One region of the Enterobacter cloacae complex sp. 394F7 genome, then DNA from elsewhere that is predicted to be linked to it. Evidence: predicted binding sites of a transcription regulator. Region 1 holds the regulator's gene; each other region holds the start of a gene.
The links. Region 1 encodes PhoB, which activates phosphate uptake and scavenging genes when phosphate is short. Its sites were predicted from a motif close to CTGTCATAAAACTGNCNNAT; they were not measured.

Region 1 (7,579 bases):
GCTCCACTACCCGCAGCATCATCGGTACGTCGATAGTGTCATTTAAGGCAAGCGTCGGAGCCGCCTCAATCTTCGACAGCGTCAGCAGCTGTTTCACCAGCCCTTCCATACGGTGCGTCTGCTCGCGCATGGTATGCAGCGCCTTCTCACGCGGCGCACCTTCAAGCGTCTGCTCCTGCATCATCTCCAGATAGCCCTGCAGCACCGTCAGCGGCGTGCGCAGCTCGTGGCTCACGTTGGCGAAGAAGTTGCGTCGTGCCCCTTCCAGCTGGTGCATCTGGGTGACGTCACGCGCTACCATCAGCCATTGCCGATCGCTGTAGGGCATCACACGTATTTCAAGATGGCGGCCATTGTTGAGCTTCAGATTATGCGGACGCGTGAAATCACGTTTTTTCAGATACTGCGTAAACTCCGGATAACGCAAAAGGTTGAGGATGTTCTGGCCATTATCGTCCGGCCAGCGCAGGCCCAGCAGCTGTTGGGCGAGACCGTTACACCAGAAGATTGTCCCCTCTTCCGTGGTCAGAATCACCGCATCCGGCAGCGATTCCGCACCGCTGCGAAAGCGTTTAATCAGGCTTCCCAGCTCGCGACGGCGCTTTTTATTACGCATCTGCATCTGGTGCAGGCCGTAAAGCAGCGGCTCCCAGCTCCCGCTTCCCGGGGGAGGCGTCATACTTCTGTCAACCCACAACCACCAGGAGAGGCGCAGTAAGTTCCAGAAATGCCAGATCAGCAGCCCGGTCACAGACGCCAGCAGAAACCACGGCAGGTATCCAAGAAAGGCCCCCAAAATGAAGGCCGGAATACAACATAAGATCAGTTCAAAGACGAGCCTTTTCCATGACAGACGTTCCAGCACGCGTCACACTCCTGTCATTGTTCAGAAACGGGTAGAAAAACGATAACCCGTGCCGCGGACCGTCTGTACCATGCGATCGTGGCCGCTCAGTTCCAGCGCTTTACGCAGGCGGCGGATATGTACGTCAACCGTCCGGTCTTCGACATACACGTTAGTTCCCCAGACGTTATTCAGCAACTGTTCGCGGCTGTAAACACGCTCCGGGTGAGTCATAAAGAAATGCAGGAGTTTGAATTCGGTAGGCCCCATGTCGAGGGGATTTTCGCCCGTCATAACACGGTGCGAGGTAGGATCAAGGCTCAGGCCCTGCATTTCAATGACCTCTTCCACCGCCATCGGTGAAATACGGCGCATCACAGCTTTAATACGGGCAACCAGCTCTTTCGGTGAGAAGGGTTTAGTAATGTAATCATCCGCGCCGGTCTCAAGGCCGCGCACACGATCTTCCTCTTCACCGCGCGCGGTAAGCATGACAACGGGGATATCGCGGGTCATCGCTTCACGCTTGAGGTGTTTGATAAACTGCAGTCCGGAGCCGCCAGGCAACATCCAGTCAAGCAGGATCAGATCGGGCCAGGGTTCATTCAGCTGGTTCACCGCGCTGTCATAATCTTCCGCTTCAACCGGCTGGAAGCCATTTTGTTCGAGCACGAAGCACACCATTTCACGAATTGGAGCTTCATCTTCTACGACCAGAATACGTCTCGCCATACTTTGCCCTGTCTTATCTTATTTAAGTTACAAGTTTGTAATGCGGCGTCATTATGCGTCAGTTTTATGACAGATTTATGAAAAACAGTACCACGTAAAATGGCAAACTGTTGTTTTATTACAGCGGTTATTTTCCAGCTTCTGAAAGTTTATAATCCCCATTCCCTTTTTTTGCCACGGATTCGCTATGCGCATATTACACACCTCGGACTGGCATCTGGGTCAAAACTTTTACAGCAAAAGCCGGGCAGCGGAGCATGAAGCGTTCCTGAACTGGCTGCTGGACACGGCCCGATCGCACGAGGTGGACGCGATTATTGTTGCGGGTGACATTTTTGATACCGGTTCGCCGCCAAGCTATGCGCGTGAGCTCTACAACCGCTTCGTGGTAAATCTGCAACAAACCGGCTGTCATCTGGTGATTGTCGCCGGTAACCACGACTCCGTCGCAACGCTGAATGAATCCCGCGATATCCTGGCCTTCCTTAACACGACCGTGGTAGCCAGCGCCGGTCATGCGCCGCAGATCCTGAAAAAACGTGACGGTACACCGGGAGCGGTGCTGTGTCCGGTGCCCTTCCTGCGCCCACGCGATATCGTTCAGAGTCAGGCGGGGATGTCCGGCGGGGAAAAGCAGCAGCATCTGTTGCAGAGCATCACGGACTATTATCACCAGCAATATACGGATGCCTGCGCCCTGCGCGGCGAACAGGCCATTCCGGTGATTGCCACCGGGCATCTTACTACCGTCGGCGCCAGTAAAAGTGACGCGGTGCGTGACATCTATATTGGTACGCTGGACGCCTTCCCGGCGCAAAATTTCCCGCCAGCGGATTATATCGCGCTCGGGCATATTCACCGGGCGCAGGTCATCGGCGGCTGCGAGCACATTCGCTACTGCGGCTCGCCCATTGCGCTCAGTTTTGATGAGACCGGCAAAGCCAAATGTGTGCACCTGGTGAGCTTTAATGAGGGCAAACTCAGTGCCGTGGAGTCGCTGGAGGTCCCCGTCACCCAACCGCTGGCGGTGCTGAAGGGTGATCTGGCGGCGATTACCACTCAGCTGGAGCAGTGGCGCGGTGTCGAGCAAAATCCGCCCATCTGGCTGGATATTGAAATCACGACCGACGACTACCTGCATGATATGCAGCGTAAAATTCAGGCGTTGACGGAAGATCTGCCCGTCGAGGTCTTACTGGTTCGCCGCAGCCGCGAACAGCGCGAGAAAATTCTGCTGGGTGCACAGCGTGAAACGCTCAGCGAACTGAGGGTGGAAGAGGTATTTGAACGCCGACTGTCGCAGGAAGAGATTGACGACACCACGCGCGCAAGGCTGAACGAGCTGTTCCTTCATACCCTGCACGCGCTCAGCGATGAGGAAGAAAACGCATGAAAATTCTGAGCCTGCGTCTGAAAAACCTCAACTCCCTTAAGGGCGAGTGGAAAATTGACTTTACCGCCGAGCCGTTTGCCAGCAACGGGCTGTTCGCCATTACCGGCGCGACCGGTGCCGGGAAAACGACCCTGCTCGACGCCATCTGTCTGGCCCTTTACCACGAAACGCCGCGTCTGCAAAAAGTCTCCCAGGCACAAAACGACCTGATGACCCGCGATACCGCCGAGTGCCTGGCCGAGGTGGAGTTTGAGGTAAAAGGCATAGCGTATCGTGCGTTCTGGAGCCAGAACCGCGCGCGCAATCAGCCAGACGGAAACCTGCAGGCACCGCGCGTTGAACTGGCGCGTTGTGAAGACGGTAAAATTCTGGCCGATAAAGTGACGGACAAACTGGAGCAAACCGCCGCGCTCACCGGGCTGGATTATAGCCGTTTTACCCGTTCAATGTTGCTCTCCCAGGGGCAGTTTGCTGCCTTCCTCAACGCTAAACCGGGCGATCGCGCCGAACTGCTGGAAGAGCTGACCGGCACCGAGATCTACGGTCAGATCTCAGCGATGGTGTTCGAGAAACACAAGGCCGCCCGTAACGCGCTTGAGATGTGCGAGGCGCAGGCCGCAGGCGTGGTGCTACTGAGTGAAGCGCAACAGCAGCAGTTACAGGAGAGTTTGCAGGCACTTACTGACGAAGAGAAAACCCTGCTGACTCAGCAGCAGAACCAACAGCGCGATTTTCAGTGGCTGAGGCGCAACGACGAGCTTATTCGCGAGCAGCAGCGGGTTATGCTCCTGCAACAGCAGGCGCAGCAGGCTCTGACCGACGCCGCGCCTGAGCTGGCCAAACTCCAGCTTGCGCAGCCCGCCGCCCAGCTTCGCCCCCTGTGGGATAGCCAGCAAGAACAAACCACGCGCCTCGCGCAGACAAAGCAGCGCATTGTCGAAGTAAATACTCGCTTACAGGCCAAAGCCGCGCAGCGCTCACGCATCCGTCATACGGCGCTGCGTACCCATGCGCAACTGCAGAGTGACCTTACGACACAGGCAACATGGCTGGCGGAGCATGAACGTTACCGCGTGTGGGGCCAGGAGATTGCTGGCTGGCGCGCCCATTTTGCGCAGTTGAACCGCGATAAACATCAGATTGCCACGCTTGCAGCCCGTATTGCTGAATTACGTCAGAAGCTCGCCGGGATGCCGGAAAACCCCCTGACGCTGACGGCGGATGACGTGGCAGCGGCAATGGAGCAACAGTCCCGGTCACGCCCTTTACGCCAGCGCCTGACCTCGCTTCATGCCCGCTATCAGCCGCTGCAAAAACGGCTGCAAGAGAACGCAGATACCCGGCAAAAAGCGCAGTCCGAGCAGGTAAAACTCAATGAAACGCTGACGCTGCGCCGCCAGCAGTACAAAGAAAAAAACCAGCATTATGTCGATTTGAAAGCATTGTGTGAAAGCGAAGCGACGATCAAAAAGCTGGAAAGCTACCGCTCGCAGCTTGAGGCCGGAAAACCCTGCCCACTGTGCGGCTCCAGTGAACATCCCGCCATTGAGACGTATCAGGCGCTTGAGCTCACCGATAACCAGCGGCGCCGGGACGCGCTGGAAAAAGAGGTCGCCGCGCTTAAAGAGGAAGGTCTGCTGGTGCTGGGACAGGTCAATGCCCTGACGCAGCAGATCCAGCGAGAAACAGACGAAGCACAGACGCTCTCTCAGGAAGAGCAAGCACTCACTAAAGAGTGGCAGGAGGTCTGCGCCGACCTGAATATCTCATTGAATATTCAGGAAGATATCGCCCCATGGATGAACGAACAGGAACAGTACGAACGTCAGCTCTATCAGCTCAGCCAGCGCCTGACGCTGCAAAACCAGCTTAACGAACAGCAAGCGCAGGAGCGTCAGTACCAGCAGCAGCTGTCGGCTACGCGTCAGGCACTGGAAAACGCCCTGCTCGCGCTGTCGCTGCATGTTCCTGAAGAGGGGGAAGAGACCGCCTGGCTGTACGCCCGGGAAACGGAATTCAACCTGTGGCAGGAAAAACAGACGCAGCATGCTGCGATTCAGGAGCGCATTAATACCCTGAAACCGCTGCTCGACACGCTTCCGGCAGGCGATGACACCGAGGCAGAACCGGCCATTCCTGAGAACTGGCGCGAGATCCATGACGAATGCCTGTCCCTGCAAAGCCAGCTTGCCACCCTGCAGCAGCAGGAGAGTCTGGAAAGCGAGCGGCTACAGCACGCCACAGCGCAATTTGCCACCGCGCTGGCGGCAAGCTGCTTCGCCGATCGCGAGGCCTTTCTCGCCGCGCTGCTGGATGAGGAGACCATCCGCCATCTTGAACAACGCAAGCAGACGCTGGAGAGCCAGCTTCAGCAGGCAATTGCGCTTAGCGGGCAGGCTGAACAGCTGCTACAGGCCCACCAGCATCAGCGACCGGAAGGGCTGGACACCGACGCGCAAACCCTGCATGCGCAGCTACAGCAGCTGGCGCAGCAGCTTCGCGAGAACACCACTCATCAGGGGGAGATCCGCCAGCAGCTTAAGCAGGACAGCGATAACCGCCAGCACCAGCTGGCGCTGATGCAGCAAATTGACGAGGCCTCACGTCTGGCCGAGGACTGGGGTTATCTGAATGCGCTGATAGGCTCCAGCACTGGCGACAAGTTCCGTAAATTCGCCCAGGGTCTGACGCTGGATAATCTGGTCTGGCTCGCTAACCAGCAGCTTAACCGCCTGCACGGGCGCTATCTGCTGCAGCGTAAAGTCAGCGACGCACTGGAGCTGGAGGTGGTTGATACCTGGCAGGCCGATGCCGTACGCGATACCCGCACGCTTTCTGGCGGCGAAAGCTTCCTCGTCAGTCTGGCGCTGGCGCTGGCACTTTCCGACCTGGTGAGTCACAAAACGCGAATCGATTCGCTGTTCCTGGATGAAGGTTTCGGCACGCTCGACAGCGAGACGCTGGACACCGCGCTGGATGCGCTCGACGCGCTGAATGCCACCGGGAAAACCATCGGCGTGATAAGCCACGTCGAGGCTATGAAGGAGCGTATTCCGGTGCAAATCAAAGTGAAGAAGATTAATGGACTGGGGTATAGCAGGCTGGATAAGGAGTTTGCGGTGCAGTGAAAGGCGGATCGGCGCGGTCTGGTGCCCTCACCCTGGCCCTCTCCCACAGGGCTGAGGAATCCCCAGAAAATTAGATATGGATAAATGGTTGTTTATTGTTCAAGAATGGAGCTAAAAACAACCGATAACTCGACAGAAGATGCACATTTATGAGCGTTTTCTGTCTGTCTACGAGCTGAGTGAATCTAACTGCTCGCAAAATATTCATTCTAATCCTCTGAAACCACTAATAAAAAATTAGTGGGGATTCCTCAGCCCACAGGGAGAGGGTACAAACATAAAAAACCGCAACGTGCGTTGCCGTTTTGCTTTTATTCCGGCCATAACCACGCTGCGCCACGCACGCCGCTGGAGTCACCGTGGACGGCTTTGCGGATTGGGGTTTCGCATTCCCCGCCGAAGACCCACTGTTTGACGAGAGCAGGCACCGTCGCGTACAGCCGGTCGACGTTGCTCATCCCACCGCCCAGCACAATCACATCAGGATCGAGAATGTTCACCACATGCGCCAGCGATTTCGCCAGGCGCATTTCGTAGCGGCTCAACGCCAGTTCCGCCACGGGATCCTGCTCCTCAACCAGACGCATGATCTCGTTACCCTTAAGCGGCTGACCGCTCAGCCGGTGGTAATCGGTGGCAAAACCGGTGCCGGAGATAAACGTCTCAATACAGCCCTGCTTTCCACAGTAGCACGGTACTTCAGTACGGTATTTAAGTTCGTCTTCATCCATCCATGGCAATGGGTTATGTCCCCACTCGCCTGCCGTACCGTTACCGCCAATATGCGCACGCCCGCCGAACGCCACACCGGCCCCGCAGCCGGTACCGATGATGACAGCAAAAACGGTCTGGGCACCCGCCGCCGCACCGTCAATCGCCTCTGAGACCGCCAGACAGTTCGCATCATTTGCCAGACGCACCTCGCGCTGCAGACGCGCGCTCAAATCTTTATCAAAAGGCTGGCCATTGAGCCAGGTGGAGTTGGCGTTTTTCACCACCCCGGTATAAGGCGAAATGGACCCGGGAATGCCCATCCCGACGGAGCCGGTCTGTCCTGTCGCCTGCTCTGCCATCTCAACCAGCCGGGCAATCGTCTCGATAGTCTGGTGATAATCGTCGCGCGGCGTGGGCAGGCGGTGACGGAAAAGCTGCTCCCCCTGCTCGCTCAGTGCGATAACTTCAGTTTTGGTGCCGCCCAAATCAATCCCAATACGCACAAGACTCTCCTCATTATTTTGATTATCAACAGAGTAGAAGCACGCTTCCCGATTAGCAATGCAAGCGATGCGACAATTCGTTATCATGCCCGCTGATTTAACGACAAGGCCGTGGAAATTATCATGCTGTGGTTCAAAAATTTGATGGTTTACCGTCTCAGCCGCGACGTTTCGCTGCGTGCAGAAGAGATGGAAAAACAGTTAGCCGCTTATACCTTTTCCCCTTGCGGAAGCCAGGATATGGCAAAAACCGGTTGGGTTCCGC
Region 2 (7,579 bases), on a different contig from region 1:
GAACCGCTGCCTGATGTTCTTCACGCCGGGTGTCCCGTCTGAATTTAAAGTGATGGTCGAACAGCAGATCCTGCCGCGCCTTCGTCAACGTTTTACCCTGCCTGAACCGCCAGTCTGCCTGCGCCTGACCACCTTTGGCCGTTCGGAAAGCGATCTGGCGCAGAGCCTCGATCACCTGCCGCTGCCGCCTGGGGTATCCATGGGCTATCGCTCTTCCATGCCGATCATTGAACTCAAGCTCACCGGGCCTGCCACGCAGAAAGCGGCGATGCTGGCGCTCTGGCCGGAAGTGCAGCGCGTGGCGGGCGAAAGTCTGATTTTCGAGGGCACGGAAGGGCTACCGGCGCAGATTGCGAAGCATCTGCAGTCGCGCCAGCTGAGCGTCACCCTCAGCGAGCAGTTCACCGGCGGCCTGCTGGCGCTGCAACTGTCGCGCGTTAATGCTCCTCTGCTGGCCAGCGAGGTGGTGCCGTTCCAGCAGGAGACGCTGGCGCAGACGGCGCGCTGGGCGTCAGAACGCCGGGTCAACCATTTTGCCGGGCTGGCGCTGTTTGTCGGGGGTATGGATGAGGAATATCTCAACTTTGCGCTGGCTACGCCGGAAGGGACGCATGCCTTAAGAGTCAAAATGAGTATCACCCGCCACAGCCTGGCGGTGCGTCAGGACGTCTGCGCCATGATGGCGCTGAACATGCTGCGTCGCTGGCTGGCAGGTAAAGAGGTGGCCAGCGAGCACGGCTGGATCAACGTGGTGGAATCGCTGTTCGTTGAGTGACCGGTTTGCCGGGGCGGCGGCCCCGGCGATACCTAACCCAGGGCCTTCGCCAGCAACGTGATCGGATGCTCGCAGCGCTTGCTGGTGGACATCTCTATCTGCCATTTGCAGGTTTCGCAGTCGGTCACCACGATATCCGCGCCGCTCTCCTCAATCTGGCGGAACAGCGGCGCGCCAATTGCCTGTGATGTTTCGTAATTTTCACGCTTAAAGCCGTACGTCCCCGCAATGCCGCAGCAGCGCGAATCCAGCACCGTCAGCTCCAGCCCCGGAATTAACCGCAACAGTTCCAGCGTGTAAAGCGCCCAGCCCATTTTTTCCATATGGCACGGCGTGTGGTAGACCACTTTCAGGGGTAAATTTTTCAGCGGTAGCGTCTGCCCGCTGTCCAGCTTGCGCCACAGGAAACGGGTTGCCAGCTCGATATGTTCGCGCAGGCCGGTATTGTCCACGTCCAACAGGTGCGGATACTCATCGCGCAGCGTGAAGGTACAGGTCGAGGAGGTGGCCAGCACCGGAATGCCTTTATCGACGATGGCCTCGCGCAGCGACGAGACGTTGCTTCTGGCCTGTTTGCGCGCTTTATCGGTAAACCCGTTGGCGATCAGCGGCACGCCGCAGCATTTCTCCTTGTTCAGTAACTGCACGCCTGTACCCATGGCGTTCAGCACTTTCAGCAGATCTTTACCCAGCTGCGGATGGTTGTAATTCACGTAGCAGCCATGGAAGAACGCGACCTGGTCGGCATACCGCGCCTGGTCTGCCGCTACGGATTTGTACCAGCGGCGGAAAGTGCCGTGGGAATATTTGGGCAGACTGCGGTGATGGTCGATCTTAAGCGTGGCATCCAGCAGCTGGCGCACCGGTTTCAGCGAGGTCGCGGCGTTCACCAGCGGGGCAAATGGCGTAGAGACGCTGCCCATCAGATCGGTATGGCTAAGAATGGCATCGCGCAGCGACGGTTTTTGCGTGCTATAGCGTGCCCGGGCGCGCTGAATAATGTCGCCGATTTTCACATCCGACGGACAGGCGACTTCACAGCGTTTGCAGTTGATGCAGTATTTCAGCGCGTCATCGTACAGCGCGCCGTCCTTCAGACGCAGGCGCTCGCCATCCGGCCCGGCCTGTTTCGGCCCGGGATAGCGCGGGTTAACGCCGCTGACCGGGCAGACGGTGGTGCAGACCGTGCATTTGATGCAGCTTTCAAAGCGGGTATCGTTCATTATTCAGCCTCCGTGCGCTGGCAAATCTGCTCTGCCACATAGAGCGCCGTTATGGCGCAGACGCCGCCGCCGCAGCCCTGGGCGATAGGATCGTATCCACCCAAAAGCGAGCCGATGGCGTAGAGATTCGGTACTGACTTTCCTGAAAGTTGCGGATGCAGCTGGTTATCCACGATTACGCCGAACTGCTGCCACGGCTGCGGGGCAAAGAAATCGCTCTGATACCAGTCCGCGCGAGAGGCGCTCTGGCGGACGTCCAGCCCCATAATCGCCTCGCGAATGCCGTCCCGGCTGCTCAGCAGACCGTTGCTGAAGAAACTGCCGCTTGCCAGCACCGCGTAACGCGTACGAAGCGGAATATCGTCGTGGTTGCGGGTCCAGATTTCGCTCACCGAGCCGTCATTCAGGGTGATTTTTTTCACTTCATCACCCGCCATCCACACGCCTCCCTGGGCCACAAACTGGCGCTGAAGCTGGGTATGCAGGCGAATGCCGGGCACCGACGGAGGAAGCGTTGGCAGCAGGCCGAGCGAGCAGGGCAGGCGGTCGGACAGCCAGCGCCACAGCCGGTTGTCCTGTAAGCCAAAGCAGGCGGGCATAAACAGCGCATCGCATCCCTCTGCAAGCGGTTTGAGCGCCTCATACAGCAGCGGCCATTTCTCTTCGTTATCGAGCAAACGGGCAATATTCACCGCGCGGAACTCGCTGGGGTTGTCGCGCAGGACATCCAGCTCAGGAAGGTCAATCTCTGCCGTTTCAGCGTTGACCCCCTGGCGACTGAGCGAGGCCGCTGCCAGATGGGGCTGAAAATCCAGAAAACCGCTAATGCCCACCACCCGCACGCGCGTGGCCTTGAACGGGGCAACGGGCACCTCCTCCGGGCTGAGCCAGGCGGAACGCAGGGTGCCAAGCGGCGTGACGCGCGCGTGATTTTGCCTGGCGCTCCCCTGCATACGTGCGCCGCAATCAGCCAGCAGCGCTTCGGTTTCCAGGGCATAGCGGTCTATGTGCTGCGCGCCAGTCAGGTGATAAGGATGCTCTGCCGGCAGTTTTTCGCGGTACGTTTCGTCCACCAGATCCAGCGAGCCCGACGAGAAGTGCAGGGCGCTCTGGCCCCGGGTGATAATGGCGCAGCGCAGTCCCTGCTTCGTGAGTTTGATGCCACAGAGCAGACCCGCCAGCCCGCCGCCGACGATCACCGTATCAAATTTCATCGCGTTGCTCCTTCTCAAGACCGCAAAGCCCCTGGTACACCCAGCGGGTAAATTCGCTTTCACGCAGGGCATCGCCCCAGGCGACAGGCTGAATGCCTTTCCAGCGCTCGTTCAGAAAATCGCTGAGCTGATCGAGCGACTGGGTGGCGGTGGTGGTATGAAAACGCTGCAGCAGCCCGGCGGCACGGCAGGCACACAGCTCCCCCTGACAGGTGCCCATCCCGACGCGGGTGCGGCGGCGGAGATCGAGCAGGCTATTCACCGTCAGATTCTCCACCGCGTATTGCACTTCCCCGGCGGTAACGGCCTCGCACTCGCATACCAGACTGCGGCTCAGCCGTCCTTCACCCAGCCAGACCGGTGTTCTGTCGCCATGGCGATAGACAGCCGAACCACGCAGGGGGGCAGGCAGGGAGATAATTTTTTGCAGCGTTTTCTCGGTGGACTGGCGCGAGCCGGGCAGGGGCTGTTCTGCGGTCACGCACGGTTCGCTATTGCCCAGTTTGCGGCAGACAGCATCTGTCGCCCATTCGGCCATCAGGCGGTAGGTCATCAATTTACCGCCGGTGATGGTGATGAAGCCGTCCAGCCCGTCGCGCGCGGCATGGTCAAGCAGCACAATGCCGCGGCTGACGTTGCGCCCGCTTGGGTCGTTATCGCTGGCGACAAGCGGACGCACACCCGCATAGGCGCGCAGGATGCGGGTCTGGGCCATCACCGGCGCCAGTTTTTCTCCTTCGCGCAGCAGGATGTCGACCTCTTCTGCGGTGACCCGATTGTAGTCGATCTCGCTGTAGTCAACGTGGGTGGAGGTGGTCCCGATTAACGAAATGGTATCGCCGGGGACAAGGATGTCTGCGTCAGACGGTTTACGGCAGCGGTTGATGACATGGTTATTAATGCGGTGGTCGAGGATCAGCAGCGAGCCTTTGGCCGGGAACATGCGCACAGATAAATCGGCGTATTCTGCGATGTGTTGCCCCCAGATCCCCGCCGCGTTGACCACCACGGCGGCATATAGCTCGCTGTGTTCGTTGTACTGCGTATCCAGGACCCGCACGCCCACGATGCGATGCCCCTCACGGATAAGCCCGGTGACCTGATGGCCGGTCAGGATCCGCGCGCTGTGCTCGCGGGCGTCCAGCATGTTGGCCGCCGTCAGACGAAACGGATCCACGGTACCATCCGGGACTTTTACTGCACCCGTCAGTGCCGGATTAACCGAAGGTTCGATGCGGCGTGCAAGGGCCGGGTCAATGGCTTGTGCCTGAATTCCCGCGGCCTGGCAGGCGGTAATGAAAGTTGACTGAAAGGCGAGATCGTCTTCGGGAAGCGTAATAAACAGGCCGTCGGTCGGTTCAATACAATGGCGGGCGATACGTCGCAGGATCTGATTTTCGGCGATACATTCGCGTGCCGATTCGCCGTCGGTAACGGCGTAGCGGGCGCCGCTGTGCAGCAGGCCATGATTGCGTCCGGTAGCGCCGGTCGCAATATCATGGCGCTCCAGGAGCGTGACGCTCAGCCCTCTGAGCGCACAGTCGCGTGCGATGCCAGCGCCGGTCGCGCCCCCGCCAATGATAATCACATCGCTGTAGCGTGGATCGTGAATTGTCATTGTCATCCCTCTGTGTTCGTTTTTTATCATTTAGCCACATGAAAACTGTGGTTTGTTTGATTTCGAACACAAACGAGCGAAATTCGAAAGTGAAACGTGATTCCATGCGCTTTTTTGCGCATGTTGTCATATTTCTGTAACAATTTGTGCGTTGATTCACAGTAACAATCACCGTGATTTCTTAACATCCCCGCCTTGCTGGAGTTTGGGGCAGTTAAACCCCTGTAAATTCAATACATGGCCACGGAGGCTGTCATGCTCAGTATCTTTAAACCTGCGCCGCACCGGGCGCGTCTGCCTGAGGCAGAAATAGATCCGCTTTACCGCCGCCTGCGCTGGCAAATTTTCCTGGGGATCTTCTTCGGGTATGCGGCGTATTACCTTGTGCGTAAAAACTTTGCCCTCGCCATGCCTTATCTGGTTGAGCAGGGCTTTTCGCGTGGCGATCTCGGGTTCGCGCTGTCGGGGATCTCCATCGCCTACGGCTTTTCGAAATTCATCATGGGATCGGTGTCGGATCGCTCGAATCCGCGCGTGTTCCTGCCAGCCGGTCTGATCCTGGCGGCGGCGGTGATGCTGTTTATGGGCTTTGTGCCATGGGCAACGTCCAGCATCGCCATTATGTTTGTGCTGCTGTTCCTGTGCGGCTGGTTCCAGGGGATGGGATGGCCGCCATGCGGGCGTACCATGGTGCACTGGTGGTCGCAAAAGGAGCGTGGCGGCATTGTGTCGGTGTGGAACTGCGCGCATAACGTGGGTGGCGGCATTCCGCCTCTGCTGTTCCTGCTGGGGATGGCCTGGTTTAACGACTGGCACGCTGCGCTCTATATGCCTGCCTTTGGCGCCATTCTGGTGGCGATTATCGCCTTTGCGCTGATGCGTGATACACCGCAGTCCTGCGGCCTGCCGCCGATTGAGGAGTACAAAAACGACTATCCGGATGATTACAGCGAGAAGCACGAAGAAGAGCTGACGGCAAAGCAGATCTTCATGAAGTACGTGTTGCCGAACAAACTGCTGTGGTACATCGCGGTTGCGAACGTGTTTGTTTACCTGCTGCGTTACGGCATCCTCGACTGGTCACCGACCTACCTGAAAGAGGTGAAGCATTTCGCGCTGGATAAATCCTCCTGGGCCTACTTCCTGTACGAATACGCGGGGATCCCGGGGACGCTGATTTGCGGCTGGATGTCGGACAAAGTATTTAAGGGCAACCGTGGCGCAACGGGCGTCTTCTTTATGACGCTCGTGACCATTGCCACCGTCGTCTACTGGCTCAACCCGCCGGGCAACCCGGGCGTGGATATGACCTGTATGATCGTCATCGGCTTCCTGATTTATGGTCCTGTTATGTTGATCGGTCTGCATGCGCTGGAACTGGCACCGAAAAAAGCAGCCGGTACGGCGGCAGGCTTTACCGGTCTGTTTGGCTACCTGGGCGGTTCGGTCGCGGCGAGCGCCATCGTGGGCTATACCGTTGACTTCTTCGGCTGGGACGGCGGCTTTATGGTGATGATCGGCGGCAGCGTGCTGGCGGTACTGCTGCTGATTGTTGTGATGATCGGTGAAAAACGTCACCACGCGGACGTGCTGGCGCGTCGTCAATAAGGAGCATTGCCATGAAATTAACTCAATTAGCGACCGGTCTGCTGCTGGCGGGCCTGATGACCGGCTCCGCACTGGCGGCGGATAAAATCGTTATTGCCCATCGCGGCGCAAGCGGCTATCTGCCGGAGCATACGCTGCCGGCGAAAGCGATGGCCTACGCGCAGGGGGCCGATTATCTTGAGCAGGATCTGGTGATGACAAAGGACGACCAGCTGGTCGTCCTGCATGACCACTATCTTGATCGCGTGACCGATGTGGCGGAGCGTTTCCCGGACCGCGCCCGTAAAGATGGTCGTTTTTACGCCATCGATTTTACTCTGGATGAAATCCGCTCTCTGAAGTTTACCGAAGGCTTCGAGATTGAAAACGGCAAGAAGGTGCAGGTTTATCCGGGACGTTTCCCGATGGGTAAATCTGACTTCCGTATCCATACCTTCCAGGAAGAGATTGAGTTTGTTCAGGGGCTGAACCACTCAACGGGCAAAAATATCGGTATCTATCCGGAAATTAAAGCCCCGTGGTTCCATCACCAGGAAGGGAAGGATATTGCCGCGAAGACGCTGGAGGTGCTGAAGCAATACGGCTACACCAGCAAGAAGGACAAAGTTTATCTCCAGTGTTTTGACGCCGCAGAACTGAAGCGCATCAAAAGCGAGCTGGAGCCTAAGATGGGGATGGATCTCAATCTGGTCCAGCTGATTGCCTATACCGACTGGAACGAAACCCAGGAGAAGCAGGCAGACGGCAAGTGGGTAAACTACAACTATGACTGGATGTTCAAACCGGGCGCCATGAAGCAGATCGCGCAGTACGCCGACGGGATCGGGCCGGATTACCACATGCTGGTGGCGGAAGGTTCAACCCCGGGCCACGTGAAGCTGACGGCGATGGTAAAAGAGGCACACGCCAGCAAGATGCAGGTGCATCCGTATACGGTGCGCGCAGACCAGTTACCGCCGTACGCCACGGACGTGAATCAGCTTTACGAGGTGTTGTATAAGCAGGCGGACGTAGACGGGTTGTTTACGGATTTCCCGGATAAAGCGGTGACGTTCTTAAAATAGTTTTGTAGGTCGGGTAAGGCGAAGCCGCCACCCGACAATCAGGCTCTGCGGCCTGATGCCCTCACCCTAACCCTCTC
Region 3 (7,579 bases), 150 kb from region 1:
CCGGATGCTGAATGTTAATAAACAGCGTGCGGTTGTCCGGCGTAAACGCAATCCCGGTGATTTCACACCCGCGTGGGCCGGTCAGGAAACGGCGATACTCATTGGTGCCCGGAATGGTAGCCACCATCTGGTTATTGCCCATCCCTTCGTACGCTTTCTTATTAATGGTGCTGGAAGAGACATCGGTCTGGATCCACAGCACGCCCTGGTGATCGAACGACAGGCCATCCGGGCTGCCGAATGCTGCACCCTGCATGGAGCCTTTGGCCTTCGGATCGTCGCTGTCGGTACGCCCGGCCATCACCAGAATATCCCACTTAAAGCGAGCGGCGGCCGGATCGGCTCCCTCTTCGTGCCAGTGCATAATATGACCAAACACGTTGTTGGCACGCGGGTTGGCGGCATCGACCGGCGCCTTGCCCTCTTTACCGCGATCGCTGTTGTTGGTGAGCGTACAGTAGACGCTGCCGCTGGCGTGCGGATCGACCGCAATCCACTCTGGACGATCCATTTTCGTCGCCCCCACCACATCGGCCGCCAGACGGGTTTTGATCAGCAGATCGCCCTGGCTTTCGAAACCGTTGCTTTTATCCAGGCCATTCTGCCCGAAGATCAGCGGCAGCCAGTCGCCGCTCCCCTCCTCGTTGAACCGGGCAACGTACAGCGTGCCGGACGTCAGCAGCTGCATATTGGCTTCACGGTTTGCAGGATCGTATTTTTTGTCTGAGACGAATTTATAGATGTACTCAAACTTCTGGTCGTCCCCCATATAGACCACCACGCGGTTATCGGCGGCGAGCGTGACGGCGGCGCCTTCATGCTTGAAGCGGCCCAGAGCGGTGTGCTTGCGCGGCGTGGAGGTGGGATCGTAGGGATCAATCTCCACCACCCAGCCGAAACGGTTGGGTTCGTTAGGGGTTTTATCGACGCTGAAGCGGTCATCCACCTCGTTCCAGCGGTAGGATTCATCGCTGTCGCTGATGCCGTAGCGTTTTTCCAGCGGATTAAGATCGGCTTTTTTGACAAAAATATCCGACCAGTTCTCCTCGCAGGTGAGATAGGTGCCCCACGGCGTATGGCCGTTGGCGCAGTTTTGCATGGTGCCCAGCACGCGTTCCCCCTGCGGGTCAGTGGCGGTTTTCATTAAGTCCTGATGCCGGGCCGGGCCGGTAAGCTGCATCGGCGTATTGACGGTAATGCGGCGGGCATACGAAGACGGGCGAACTACCTGCCAGTCGCTGCCCGATTTTTTCACTTCCACCACCGACACGCCCATCGCATTCTGCCCCTTGCGGGCCTTGTCGAGATTCCAGTTGGCCGTGCCGTCGGTAAACAGCATCCCGTTATCGATGTACTCATGATTCAGCGCCAGCAGGCCATGTTCCGGGTTTTGTTTCCCTTGCGGCAGGCTAAACCACGCCATCCCGTCGTGGTGCATGCCCGCCTGCACGGCCTGTTCGTCGGTGGTGTTGCTGGCATCCTGTTTAAACGCCGGCATGTTGTTCTTGGTCCCCGTCGGGTCACCCCAGCGATAAAACGGACGGGCGATATAGCCTTCCGGCACCCTGACCGTATCTTCCGTGGATACGTCGATGCTGGTAAAGCCCAGGGAAACCGCTTTTGCCAGTGCAGAAGGCTTTGATACTGCGGCAATGGCGCTTTCAGGTTTGATCAGAAAAGGGAATGAAGCGGCAGCACCCGCCACGGCGCCCATCTGTAAAAAACGGCGGCGGGAGAGGAATACCTCCGCAACCTCGGAGAATACCGGGTTAGCGCTGCGGTTAGTGATATCGTCGCGATGTTCTTTTTTAAATACGGATTTGAGGGGTCTGCCCATAGCGGCTTCCTGTCATTGGCCAAGAGGTAAAGGTCTGGAGGCCAGTGTAAGAAGCTTTTATTACAATTTTATAACAAGGTACGGAAGGATGGGGGCATCCCTGCCCCGGATAACGAGGTGGAACGCTTAGAACTCGTAGCCAACCGAGACCTTAAAGGTACGCGGTTCGCCCTGCGTGATGTAGGTGCCGGAATCGTCAACGCTGGACCAGTAGTTTTCGTTAATCACGTTGTCGATGCCCGCGCGCACCGTCATCTGGTTTTCATTGTGGTTCACCGCGAAGCGATAGCGCATGCCCAGATCCAGCGTGGTATAGCTGTCGAGCTTTTTGCTGTTCGCGAGGTCGGCGTACTGCGTGCCGGAGTGGTTGACGCGGGCGTTAGCCGTCAGGCCCTCAATCGGTTTGATGTCGTACTCTGCGCCCAGCACGGCGTAGAAGTTCGGGACACCAATGGCATCGTTGCCCTGATTCACGCCGTTTTTGGTTTTGGTCAGCTCGGCCTGCAGCCAGGTGGCGCTGGCGTTCAGACGCATCCCGAGCATTGGCTCGCCGAAGACGTTCAGCTCCACGCCACGGTTACGCTGCTCAGCGTCCAGGCCGTAGTGACCGCTGTCGTCGAGGATCGCCGACGGCATTTTGATCTCAAACAGCGCAAGGGAGCCGCCCACACGACCAAAGTCCGCCTTCACGCCCACTTCATTCTGCTTAGAGTGAACGATACCGGTGCTCTGGCCGTAGTTGGTGGCCGTGTTGGGCGCGGTTTTACCCGGCTGCAGCGCTTCGGTGTGGTTGGCGTAGAGTGAGATTTCCTCCCACGGTTTATAAACCACACCGTAGGTTGGCATCCAGCGGCTGCCGTCAAAACCGTCCGCGTCGTTTTCCGCACCGGTAATTTTGTTGTACCCGCGAATGACCACTTTCTGATGACGTGCACCAGCGGTAAACAGCAGCTTGTCATCCAGCACGCCCAGGGTATCGCTCAGCAGCCAGCCCTGAGTGCGGGTGCGCCCGCTGGTCAGCGGATCGCTGTATTTGCCGCCAGAGCCGTTGAAATTGGAGCTGTCCGGCATCGCGACGCCGGTGTTGTGGTAAATGTTGGTGGTTGGGTTATCCGCCGTCGCCGACATTTTCCAGGCGATTTTTTCGTTTTTGGTCATCGCGGAATACCCCACGTTGACCTTGTGCGAGACAAAGCCGGTAGTGAAGTGACCGCGTATCCCCGCCATACCGCTGACGGAATCGCTGATACGGTTGGTATCAAGACGGCTGACCGTGGCCTTACCGCTCTTGTCCACCAGCTTCGGCGCGCTGTAGATCCCCTCTTCGTGCGCGTGCTGCGCGCCGAGACCGGTATAGGCCGTCCAGTTGTCAGTGATGTCGTACTCGCTGCGCCACATCCCGAACTCGTTTTCAATGTCGCTGTAGGCCCATTTCTGCGAGAAGTTACGATCGTTTTTCGGCGGCTCTGGCACAAAGTCCACGGCGGAAATGTTGACGCTGGTCGGGCTGCCGTGGAAGGTTTTCTTCTGATAGCCCAGATCCAGCGAGGTGCGGAAATTGTCGCCTTTGTAATCCAGACCGGTGGAGAGCAGCGTGGTGCGGCGACGGTCGTTCGGCACGCCGGTTTCTCCTTCCCGGTGAACCAGGTTCACGCGCGCGCCGAACTGATCGTTGTCGCCAAAGCGTCGGCCAGCATCGAGCGTGGTGCCAATCTGTGAGTCGGAGGTGTAGTCCACGCCCACTTTCGCCTGCGGGACGTCGCCCGCATGTTTTGGCTCAAGGTTGATCATCCCGCCCACGCCGGAGCTTGCCGCGCCGTTCATCAGCGAGTTTGCCCCTTTGAAAATTTCAATGCGATCGACCATCTGGGCATCCACCACCTGACGCGGCAGCACGCCGGACAGGCCGCCAAAGGTCATGTCATCGCCGTCAAACTTCAGGCCGCGAATACGGAAGGTTTCGGCGCTGTTACCGTAACCCTGAACAAACTGCACGCCCGCATCGTTGGCAACCACATCAGCAATGGTTTTCGCCTGCTGATCTTCCACCAGCTTCGAGGTGTAGCTGATGATATTAAACGGCACGTCCATGGCATTCTGCTGGCCGAGCATCCCCAGACGGCCGCCGTTTGCCACCTGTCCATCCAGGAAGGCGGGCACCAGCTGGTCGCCGCCGGGAGTGAAATCAGGCCCGGTGGCAGACTGGACGACCATGGTGTCTTCTGGCTTTGCCTCTGCCGCCAGGGCAGCGTGGGTCACTGCGCCAACGGCGAGCGCCAGCAGTGTTTTATGCATTCTGGTGTTGTTCATAATGGACTCATTAAATGTGCGCGCAAAAATGGCCCGTTGTCGGGCCTTAGAAAAGCTTATGTGTAATGCAAATGAGAACTATACGCATTATATCTGCGTTAGCAAGTGTAACCGCGCGTTTCGGCCTGAGGACAAGGGGGTTAAATGAAGACGGGGAAGAGAGAGGTGTTACAGAGGGAAAGCGTGACGCACAGCCACCCCGGATCCGGGATGGCTGCAGGACATTATTTTTTCTTGTAAATATCGGCCGTGCCGTGAATTTTGTTGTTGGTATTACCTGACGTGAGCACCAGTACGTCGGCACCTTCTTTATCTGCTTTTTCAATCAATTCTTTCTTTGCATCATCAATAGAGACTTCATTTGAAGTGCTTACCGTACCGATTTTTTCATACTGCGATTCGACTTTCTCGAATTCATTTTTCGTCAGCAGTTCAGCCGCAAAGGTATTGGTGGTAAACAGAAACGCCGTTCCCAGCAAAATAGCAGTCGTCTTTTTCATAACCTTTTTTCCTTGAGATTAATCAGCAACTACGAAAAACCTCACACATGATGGTGAGGTTTTATGAGCATGGTAGAGAATCTCAGGAAATGCCACACGTTAAGGAAAATTCTTTTATAACAACCCGTTGGATTAAATTACTAACGAACATTAAGAATATTCAAAAACGCGCGCCGTACCAGCAATATCAATACGCACCGCCGCCCCCGGGTACCATCCAGGCTGACTGACGGTTTTCAGGGTAATCGGCTCCGTTTGTCCGGCTAACGCCAGCGTCAGCGTGGAGAGCTGGCCGGTGAAATCCACATCAACAATCGACACCGGGCTTTCGTGCGCCGCGCATGCCGTCACGTGCAGTTGCTCAGGGCGCAACATCACTCTGCCCTGCCCCGTCGCCTGGGCGTTATCCGTGGGCACCTCGCCCAGCGCGCAGAGCGCATAGCCGCTGGCGAGCTGAGCAGGCAGGATCACCGCATCCCCCAGGAACAGCGCCGTCTCTTCATCCACGGGCTGGCTATAGACCTGATAAGGCGTGCCGACCTGAGTGAAACGTCCGGATCGCATGACCGCCACCTGCGTGGCAAAGGACAACGCTTCGTTTTGATCGTGAGTAACCAGGATCGAGGCCACGCCCGCTTCCGCCAGCAGGTCAGCCGTGGCCTTACGCGTCATGGCGCGCAGGCCGGTATCCAGCGCCGAGAAGGGTTCATCCAGCAGCATCAGGGAAGGACGCTGCGCCAGCGCGCGGGCAAGCGCCACGCGCTGCTGCTGGCCGCCGGAAATCTCATGCGGCCAGTGCGTGGCGAGTTGTCTGTCAAGCGAGACCATCTCCATCAGTGCTTCCACGCGCTGGCGCTTCTCGTGGCGGGTACCGTCTAATCCCCAGGCAATGTTGTCTGCCACATTAAGATGCGGGAAGAGCGCCCCCTCCTGAGGAACAAAGCCAATTTTACGCAGATGCGCGGGAATAAAGTTGTTCTGATCGAACAGGGTTCGGCCCTGCATCACGATCCGTCCGCTATCCGGCGTTTCGAACCCGGCAAGGATACGCAGCAGCGTGGTTTTACCCGACCCTGACGGCCCGACAATCGCCGTCCGGCTTCCCGGCGCGACGCTCAGGTTTAAGCTGTCGAGCACCTGCGCATCGGAAAACGATTTAGAAATGGACGTTAATTCAAGCATCTCATAGCCCTGCAATTTTTTTGGACTGCATATAAAGAATGGCGGTCAGCGGAAGTGAAATCAAAATCATCAGCATGGCGTAAGGCGCAGCGGCAACATAATCGATCTCGCTGGTCAGCGCCCAGAAACCGGTGGACAGCGTGCGCGTTCCCAGCGGGGAGAGCAGCAGCGTCGCCGTCAGTTCGTTACTGACGCCAAGGAAGACCAGCGCCGCCCCTGCCGCCGCACCGGGCGCGGCCAATCGCATGGTGACGCTCCACAATGCCTTCGCGGGCGTGCTGCCCAGACTGCGCGCCACGTTTTCGAGCTCCACCGGCGCCTGGGCAATCCCGGCCCGCAGGTTAATGAGCGCACGGGGCATAAACATCAGCAGGTAAGCCAGGAACAGCGTAATTTCGGTCTGATAAATCGGACGTGCATAGTGAATGGTGACCGTGACCAGCGCGAGGGCGGTGACGATCCCCGGCAGAGAACTGGTGATGTAAATGCACCCTTCCAGCATCCGGAAGATGCGGTGCGGATAACGGATACCGAGCCAGGCGATGGGAATGACACAGGCGGTGGTCAGCAGCGCGCCGCCCACGCCGAGCATCAGCGTCTGGCGCAGCGAGTGCCAGAGATCGGCGCTCATCCAGTTCTGTACGCCGCCAAGCCATATCCAGCGACACAGCACAATGAGCGGTACGCCCAGCGCCAGCACAATCAGCATGAGGAAAAACAGCTGGCCCAACGCCGCAGCAACAGGCTTTAGCGGCCAGCGCGTCTGTTCACGTGCCGCCCCTGCGCCGATGCGCGCATAACGGGCTTTCCCGCGGGTGACCCCTTCCAGCAGCAAGATGGCCAGACAGCATAGCGCCAGCACCCCCGCCAGCATGTTTGCCGCCGGGCCACTGAATGTCGACTGGAACTGGTCGTAAATGGCGGTGGTGAAGGTATCAAAGCGGATCATCACGTACAGGCCATATTCCGCCAGCAGATGCAGGGCCACCAGCAGCGCGCCGCCGCAAATCGCGAGCTTAAGCTGCGGTAACACCACGCGAAAAAAGACCCGCCACGGCGGCGTGCCGAGCGAAGCGGCAACATCTTCAAGCGTTGGATCCAGACGACGCAGCACCGCCGCCACGGGCATATAGATAAACGGGTAGTAGGCTAACACGGAGAGAAACACGCCCGCAGAAAGCCCATGCATGGAAGGCACCACACTCACCCAGGCGTAGCTTTGCACGAACGCGGGGATGGCCAATGGGGCCACCGCCAGCGCAGACCAGATCCCCCGCCCGGCCAGCTGAGTACGTTCCGTCAGCCAGGCTATCGCCACGCCGGTGACGATACAGAGTGGCACCGCTAAGGCCGTCAGCCACAGCGTGTTGCTGAGCAGTTCAGCAACACGCGGGCGAAACACCAACGCCTTAATGGTTTCCCAGCCCGTCTCAATGCCTATGGCAATGATAAAGCCCAAAGGCAGAAGCGCCATTAATGAAAACAGGACAGCTAACGCAACCATCGGCAGCGCAGGACGCCTGCGGGCAGGCTCCCGCACTCTGTTTTTGCCGATGTCGAGACTCAGACCAGACATAGGACGTTCACTTTACTCTCAGGATCACAGCAGGCCAGCTTGCGTCATCAGCTCGATGACTTTTTTACTGTTAAGCGTGGAAGGTTCCACTTTCGGTGCATCCAGATCGTTCAGCGGCACCAGTTTCGGGTTAGAGGCCGCGTTCACGCCCACCGCATATTCAAAGGCGTTATT
Region 4 (7,579 bases), on a different contig from region 1:
GCGCACGATGCCTTCATACTCCTGGTCGACTTTCTTGTCTTCACGGTAGATACGCACCGCTTCATCAAGATCCATACGCGCAAAGGCATCCAGCACGTCGTGCAGCATCTGCACCGTGTGGCGGCCCAGCGACTCCAGGCTCACCAGCAACGGCTGATGCTGCTGAGAGAATTTCTCCAGCGCGGTGCGGCAGATTTTATCCGCTACGTCACCGATACGTTCCAGCTCGGCGATGGTTTTGATGATGGCCATCACCAGACGCAGGTCGCTCGCCGTCGGCTGACGCTTGGCGATGATGCGCACACACGCTTCGTCAATCGCCACTTCCATCATGTTGACGTTTTTATCGCCTTCGATAACGCGCTTCGCCAGTTCGCTGTCCTGGTTATGCATCGCCGTGATCGCATCAGAAAGCTGTTGCTCGACCATGCCACCCATGGTCATGACCTGAGTGCGAATACTTTCCAGCTCTGCATTGAACTGGCCGGAAATGTGTTTATTAAGATTGAGATTGTCCATAGCGCGCTCCTGAATCAACCGTAACGACCGGTGATATAGTCTTCTGTTTGCTTTTTAGCGGGCTTGGTGAACAGATCGTCCGTGTTACTGAACTCAATCAACTCGCCCAGGTACATAAATGCCGTGTGGTCGGAGCAACGCGCAGCCTGCTGCATGTTGTGGGTCACGATAACCACGGTGTAATCCTGCTTCAGCTCGGTGATCAGCTCTTCGATACGACCGGTTGAGATCGGGTCCAGCGCTGAACACGGCTCATCCAGCAGCAACACTTCCGGACGGATCGCGATTCCACGCGCAATGCACAGACGCTGCTGCTGCCCGCCGGAGAGAGAGTAACCGCTCTGGTGCAACTTATCTTTGGTTTCGTTCCATAATGCGGCCTTGGTCAACGCCCACTGCACGCGCTCGTCCATATCGGCACGGGAGAGCTTTTCAAACAGGCGTACACCAAACGCGATGTTGTCGTAAATCGACATCGGGAACGGCGTCGGTTTCTGGAAAACCATGCCCACTTTGGCGCGCAGCAGGGCGATATCCTGAGCCTGGGTCAGAATGTTTTCACCGTCCAGGATGATTTCGCCTTCGGCACGCTGCTCTGGATAGAGCGAGTACATTTTGTTAAAGGTGCGCAGCAGCGTGGATTTACCACAGCCGGACGGACCGATGAATGCCGTTACCTGGTTCTTCGCGATATCCAGGTTGATATTCTTCAGGGCATGGAATTTGCCGTAGTAGAAGTTCAAATCACGAACCTGAATCTTACCCGGGGCAGTATCAACCATACTCATTGACTCATTTCCTCATTCGGCGCCGCGAGCTGCCGCGCCGTAAAAAATTAACCGTGTTTCTTCTTCGCGAAAATGACGCGCGCCAGAATGTTCAGCAACAGTACGCAAAGGGTGATGATCAGCACCCCGGCCCAGGCCAGCTGCTGCCATTCCGCGAATGGGCTCATCGCAAATTTAAAGATCGTCACCGGCAGGTTGGCGATCGGCTGCATCATGTCCGTGCTCCAGAACTGGTTGGAGAGGGCGGTAAACAGCAGCGGTGCCGTTTCACCCGCGATACGGGCAATGGCCAGCAGAATACCGGTCATGATCCCGGAGACAGAGGCTTTAAGCGTAATCGCGGAGATCATTTTCCACTTTGGTGTACCCAGCGCATACGCCGCTTCACGCAGGCTGTCCGGCACCAGTTTGAGCATGTTCTCGGTGGTACGAATGACGATAGGCACCTGCAGCAGCGCCAGCGCAATCACACCCGCCCAGCCGGAGAAGTGTTCCATTTGTGCCACAACAATGGTGTAAACAAACAGACCCACCACAATAGACGGCGCAGAGAGCAGAATGTCGTTAATGAAACGAATCACTTCTGCGAGCCAGGATTTACGGCCATATTCCGCCAGATAGATACCCGCCATGATGCCAAGCGGCGTACCGAATACCGTCGCCCACAGGATCAGCAATCCGCTGCCTGCCAGGGCGTTCGCCAGTCCACCACCCGCCGTGTTCGGCGGTGGCGTCATTTCGGTGAACAGCGCCAGAGACATGCCGTCGATACCGCGAACCACGGTAGAGAAGAGGATCCAGATCAGCCAGAACAGACCAAAGGCCATCGTTGCCATTGAGAGCGTCAGTGCGATACGGTTTTTGAAACGACGCTTCGCCTGCATTTTGCGGCGGGATTCCGCAAGCTGAGCAGTGCTTTGCATTTCGAGAGTTGCCATTAGCGTGCCCCCTCATTTTTCGCGAGACGCAGGATCATCAGCTTGGAGATCGCCAGTACGATGAAGGTAATCACGAACAGGATCAGACCCAGCTCCATCAGCGCCGCCACGTGCAGCCCGGATTCCGCTTCGGCGAATTCGTTCGCCAGTGCGGAGGTAATACTGTTACCCGGCATATAGAGCGAAGCACTGTCGAGCTGGTAGGTGTTACCGATGATAAAGGTCACCGCCATGGTCTCACCCAACGCACGCCCTAAGCCCAGCATCACGCCCCCAATCACCCCATTTTTGGTGAACGGAAGAACGATACGCCAGATCACTTCCCAGGTGGTGCAGCCAATGCCGTAAGCCGACTCTTTCATCATCACCGGGGTTTGTTCGAACACATCGCGCATAACTGCCGCAATGTACGGAATAATCATGATGGCGAGGATCACACCAGCCGCCAGAATACCGATACCGAATGCCGGGCCGGAGAACAGCGCCCCCACAAACGGAATAGCGGAAAGAACATTACCCACCGGCTCCTGGAAATACGTGGCAAACAGTGGCGCAAAGATAAACAGACCCCACATGCCGTACACGATACTTGGAATGGCCGCCAGCAGTTCAATGGCGATACCCAGCGGGCGTCGCAGCCAGCCCGGTGCCAGTTCCGTCAGGAACAGGGCGATACCAAAGCTTACCGGAACTGCAATCAGCAGGGCGATGAACGAGGTGACCAGCGTGCCGTAAATCGGCACCAGCGCACCGTAGATATCATTCGGCGCGTCCCACTCTTTGGTCCACAGGAAGGAGAAACCGAATTTCTGAATGCTCGGCCAGGAGGAGAAAATCAGAGACACGATAATGCCGCCCAGCAGCAATAGCACAATCAGCGCAGCCAGTTTTACCAGCGCGCTGAAAATCATGTCACCTTTTTTACCCGGAGGGTTAAATGCAGGCTTGGTTGCAGCCATAAATTACTCTTCTGTTTGAGACGTTTTTACGAATATGCCCGGTGGCGCTGACGCTTACCGGGCCTACAGCGTTAACCGTAGGGCGGGTAAGCGTAGCGCCACCCGCCATCTTCGTTAAATATATCCTGTTAGTACAGCGCTTTACCGCTGCTGTCTTTCACGTTGGTTTTCCATGCAGCACGAATCTGCTCAACCACGCTGTCTGGCAGGCTGGCATAATCCAGGTCATTAGCCTGTTTGCCGCCGTTTTTGTATGCCCAGTCGAAGAACTTCAGCACTTCTGCGCCCTGCTCAGGTTTCTTCTGCTCTTTGTGAACCAGAATGAAGGTGGTAGAGGTGATTGGCCACGCGTCTTCACCTTTCTGGTTAGTCAGGTCCTGAGCGAAGGATTTGCTCCAGTCAGCGCCTTTTGCAGCGTTGGCAAAGTTCTCTTCAGTCGGGCTGACAGGTTTGCCATCAGCAGAAACCAGTTTGGTGTAGGACAGGTTGTTCTGCTTGGCGTACGCATATTCTACGTAACCGATAGAGCCCGGCAGACGCTGTACGAAAGCGGCGATACCGTCGTTCCCTTTACCGCCCAGACCGGTTGGCCAGTTAACGGTAGAGCCGGAACCAACTTTAGATTTCCACTCTTCGTTCACCTTCGCCAGGTAGCTGGTGAAGACGAAAGAGGTACCAGAACCATCCGCGCGGCGAACCACGGCGATGTTCTGAGAAGGCAGCTTCAGGCCAGGGTTGAGCTTAGCGATGGCTTCGTCATCCCATTTTTTGATTTTGCCCAGGTAGATATCACCCAGGGTTTTGCCGTCCAGCACCAGCTCACCCGACTTCACGCCCGGCAGGTTGATCGCCAGAACTACACCACCGATTACGGTCGGGAACTGGAACAGGCCTTCCTGAGCCAGTTTTTCATCAGACAGCGGAGCGTCGGATGCGCCGAAATCAACGGTGTTTGCGGTAATTTGTTTCACGCCACCGGAGGAGCCGATACCCTGATAGTTAACCTTGTTACCGGTTTCTTTCTGGTAGGTATCCGCCCATTTGGCATACACCGGCGCAGGGAAGGTTGCACCAGCGCCAGTCAGGCTTGCTTCTGCGAATACAGAGAAAGCGCTCAGAGATAAGGTCGCGGCGACAACAGTTGCGACAGTGGTACGCATAACTTTCATAATGTCTCCTGCAAGGATTTCGTAAATCATTGTTTAAGTGGCTACGATGAGCAAAATAGGACAAACAGGTGACAGATAAATGTACGAATTATGACAGTTTTATGACAATGGAAATTTAGCTTAAAAACCAGCAAAAGATTCCTGATTTATCATCATGTTAGCCACAATCATGACAACAACTTTTCAGAAATATTTTCTTTATGTGACACTGAAAAAAGTAGCTGAAGATGACAGATTGTCATAAATAAAAACGCGAATGCGTTGATTAAAAACAAACCAGGCAGGGTAAAAAAGCTCCACCCGAAGGTGGAGCCTGGAGGGATTATTCTACGGTGACCGATTTCGCCAGGTTACGCGGCTGGTCAACGTCGGTGCCTTTGATCAGCGCAACGTGGTAAGCCAGTAACTGCAGCGGCACGGTGTAGAAGATAGGGGCAATAACCTCTTCTACATGCGGCATCTCGATGATATGCATGTTGTCGCTGCTGGCAAAACCGGCGTCCTTATCAGCGAAGACGTACAGCACACCACCGCGGGCGCGAACTTCTTCAATGTTGGACTTCAGTTTTTCCAGCAGTTCGTTGTTAGGTGCCACAACGATAACCGGCATATCCGCGTCAATCAGCGCCAGCGGGCCATGTTTTAGCTCGCCTGCCGCGTAGGCTTCAGCGTGGATGTAGGAGATCTCTTTCAGCTTCAGCGCGCCTTCCAGCGCAATAGGGTACTGGTCGCCACGGCCGAGGAACAGGGCGTGGTGCTTGTCAGAGAAATCTTCAGCCAGGGCTTCAATGCGCTTGTCCTGAGACAGCATCTGCTCAATACGGCTTGGCAGCGCCTGCAGACCATGAACGATGTCATGCTCAACAGAAGCATCCAGCCCTTTCAGACGCGCCAGTTTCGCCACCAGCATCAGCAGAACCGTCAGCTGCGTGGTAAACGCTTTGGTGGAGGCCACGCCGATTTCAGTGCCCGCTTTGGTCATCAGCGCCAGATCGGATTCACGCACCAGCGATGAGCCCGGCACGTTACAGATAGCCAGCGATCCCAGGTAACCCAGCTCTTTAGAGAGACGCAGCGCCGCCAGGGTATCTGCCGTTTCGCCAGACTGAGAAAGGGTGATCATCAGGCTGTTACGGCGCACGGCGGATTTGCGGTAGCGGAATTCAGAGGCGATTTCCACATCGCACGGCACGCCAGCCAGCGACTCAAACCAGTAGCGAGAGACCATCCCGGAGTTGTAGGAGGTACCGCAGGCCACAATCTGAATGTGCTCAACCTTGCTGAGCAGCTCGTTTGCGTTGGCACCCAGTTCGCTCAGGTCCACTTCACCGTGGCTGATACGACCGGTCAGGGTGTTTTTGATGGCGTTTGGCTGCTCGTAAATCTCTTTCTGCATGTAGTGACGGTAAGCGCCTTTGTCGCCCGCGTCGTACTGCAGATTGGATTCAATTTCAGGGCGTTTCACCTGCTCGCCTTTGGTATCAAATACCGTCACGCTGCGGCGAGTCACTTCTGCGATATCACCCTCTTCCAGGAAGATAAAGCGGCGGGTGACCGGCAGGAGCGCCAGTTGGTCAGAAGCGATAAAGTTTTCGCCCATGCCCATACCGATAACCATTGGACTACCGGAACGCGCCGCCAGCAGGGTGGACGGATCGCGGGAGTCCATGATCACCGTACCGTACGCACCGCGCAGCTGTGGGATTGCGCGCAGCACCGCGTCACGTAGCGTGCCGCCCTGTGCCAGCTCCCAGTGCACCAGGTGCGCAATCACTTCGGTATCGGTTTCAGAAACGAAGGTATAGCCGCGCGCTTTCAGTTCTTCGCGCAGCGGTTCGTGGTTTTCGATAATGCCGTTATGCACGACCACGATGTGTTCAGACACATGCGGGTGCGCGTTGCCTTCAGACGGTTCGCCGTGTGTCGCCCAGCGGGTATGCGCAATACCGGTGCCACCGTGCAGCGGGTGTTCTTCCGCGGCCTGGGCCAGCATCTGCACTTTACCGAGGCGACGCAGACGGGTCATATGACCTTCTGCATCCACTACTGCCAGACCGGCAGAGTCGTAGCCACGGTATTCCAGACGACGTAAACCTTCGAGAAGGATTTCAGCAATATCACGCTGCGCAACTGCGCCAACAATTCCACACATAGTTAGATTTCCTGATTATGGCGTTATGCCATGCGTTGTCGCTGACCTGTATTTGCCCTTTCCGGGCGCCCCGAGCCTTGTAGAGAGTGGGGTTATTGTTATGGGTACTGCTTGTGGGGGGAGGATTATATTATCCCCTCACCCCGGCCCTCTCCCCAAAGGGGCGAGGGAGAAAAACACCGCACCGAACAATCCCCTCTCCCTTTGGGGAGAGGGTTAGGGTGAGGGGTAAATCCGTTACTTCTTCTTCACCGGGCGTTTCCAGCCCTGCTTGTGCACCTGCGGCACACGGCTTAATACCAGTTCGTTATCGGCGATATCGCGCGTAACGGTTGTCCCGGCGGCAATCGTTACGCCGTTACCCACGGTAACAGGCGCCACCAACTGAGTGTCGGAACCAACAAACACATCATCACCGATGATGGTTTTAAACTTATTCGCGCCGTCATAGTTGCAGGTAATCGTTCCTGCGCCAATATTCACGTTGTCGCCAATTTCCGCATCGCCCAGATAGGTCAAATGACCGGCTTTAGAGCCTTTACCCAGACGCGCTTTTTTCATCTCAACGAAGTTTCCAACATGTGAGCCTTCCAGCAGCTCAGCCCCCGGGCGCAGACGCGCGAACGGCCCAATAGTGCACGCTGCGTCAAGACGGGCATCTTCCACCACGCTGTATGGGCTAATTTCGCAATCATCACCGATGATGCTGTTTTTGATCACACAGCCCGCACCAATTTTGACGCGGTTACCCAGCGTGACGTTACCTTCCAGGATAACGTTAGTATCAATTTCAACGTCGCGCCCGTGCGTTAACGTTCCACGCAGATCGAAACGCGCCGGATCGCGCAGCATCACGCCGGCCAGCAGCAGTTTTTCGGCCTGTTCGGACTGATAAACACGCTCCAGACGGGAAAGCTGAAGGCGGTTATTCACCCCTTCGGTTTCGCTGATACGCGCCGGGTGAACCGCCGCAATCTCACGCCCTTCCTGGTACGCCATCGCAATGATGTCGGTGATGTAGTATTCACCCTGCGCGTTGTTGTTGTTGAGCTTA

Region 2: the regulator PhoB is predicted to act here: its motif matches at 4,954-4,973, upstream of glpT (glycerol-3-phosphate transporter).
Region 3: the regulator PhoB is predicted to act here: its motif matches at 1,895-1,914, upstream of AC2FAK_RS05610 (PhoX family protein).
Region 4: the regulator PhoB is predicted to act here: its motif matches at 4,462-4,481, upstream of pstS (phosphate ABC transporter substrate-binding protein PstS).

What each region holds. Positions count from the first base shown of each region.
Region 1 is NZ_JBXWCS010000003.1:315,554-323,132, forward strand. Features, by position in the region: gene phoR (phosphate regulon sensor histidine kinase PhoR) at 1-865, opposite strand, end outside; gene phoB (phosphate response regulator transcription factor PhoB) at 887-1,576, opposite strand; gene sbcD (exonuclease subunit SbcD) at 1,764-2,969, shown strand; gene sbcC (exonuclease subunit SbcC) at 2,966-6,097, shown strand; gene mak (fructokinase) at 6,409-7,314, opposite strand; gene rdgC (recombination-associated protein RdgC) at 7,438-7,579, shown strand, end outside.
Region 2 is NZ_JBXWCS010000005.1:126,630-134,208, forward strand. Features, by position in the region: gene AC2FAK_RS09540 (nicotinamide mononucleotide deamidase-related protein YfaY) at 1-775, shown strand, start outside; gene glpC (anaerobic glycerol-3-phosphate dehydrogenase subunit GlpC) at 808-1,998, opposite strand; gene glpB (glycerol-3-phosphate dehydrogenase subunit GlpB) at 1,998-3,212, opposite strand; gene glpA (anaerobic glycerol-3-phosphate dehydrogenase subunit A) at 3,202-4,830, opposite strand; gene glpT (glycerol-3-phosphate transporter) at 5,086-6,438, shown strand; gene glpQ (glycerophosphodiester phosphodiesterase) at 6,450-7,502, shown strand.
Region 3 is NZ_JBXWCS010000003.1:161,205-168,783, forward strand. Features, by position in the region: gene AC2FAK_RS05610 (PhoX family protein) at 1-1,837, opposite strand, end outside; gene AC2FAK_RS05615 (TonB-dependent receptor) at 1,964-4,147, opposite strand; gene yahO (DUF1471 family periplasmic protein YahO) at 4,372-4,647, opposite strand; gene AC2FAK_RS05625 (ABC transporter ATP-binding protein) at 4,798-5,829, opposite strand; gene AC2FAK_RS05630 (ABC transporter permease) at 5,831-7,405, opposite strand; gene AC2FAK_RS05635 (iron ABC transporter substrate-binding protein) at 7,430-7,579, opposite strand, start outside.
Region 4 is NZ_JBXWCS010000020.1:26,782-34,360, reverse strand. Features, by position in the region: gene phoU (phosphate signaling complex protein PhoU) at 1-519, opposite strand, end outside; gene pstB (phosphate ABC transporter ATP-binding protein PstB) at 534-1,307, opposite strand; gene pstA (phosphate ABC transporter permease PstA) at 1,355-2,245, opposite strand; gene pstC (phosphate ABC transporter permease PstC) at 2,245-3,204, opposite strand; gene pstS (phosphate ABC transporter substrate-binding protein PstS) at 3,333-4,373, opposite strand; gene glmS (glutamine--fructose-6-phosphate transaminase (isomerizing)) at 4,696-6,525, opposite strand; gene glmU (bifunctional UDP-N-acetylglucosamine diphosphorylase/glucosamine-1-phosphate N-acetyltransferase GlmU) at 6,763-7,579, opposite strand, start outside.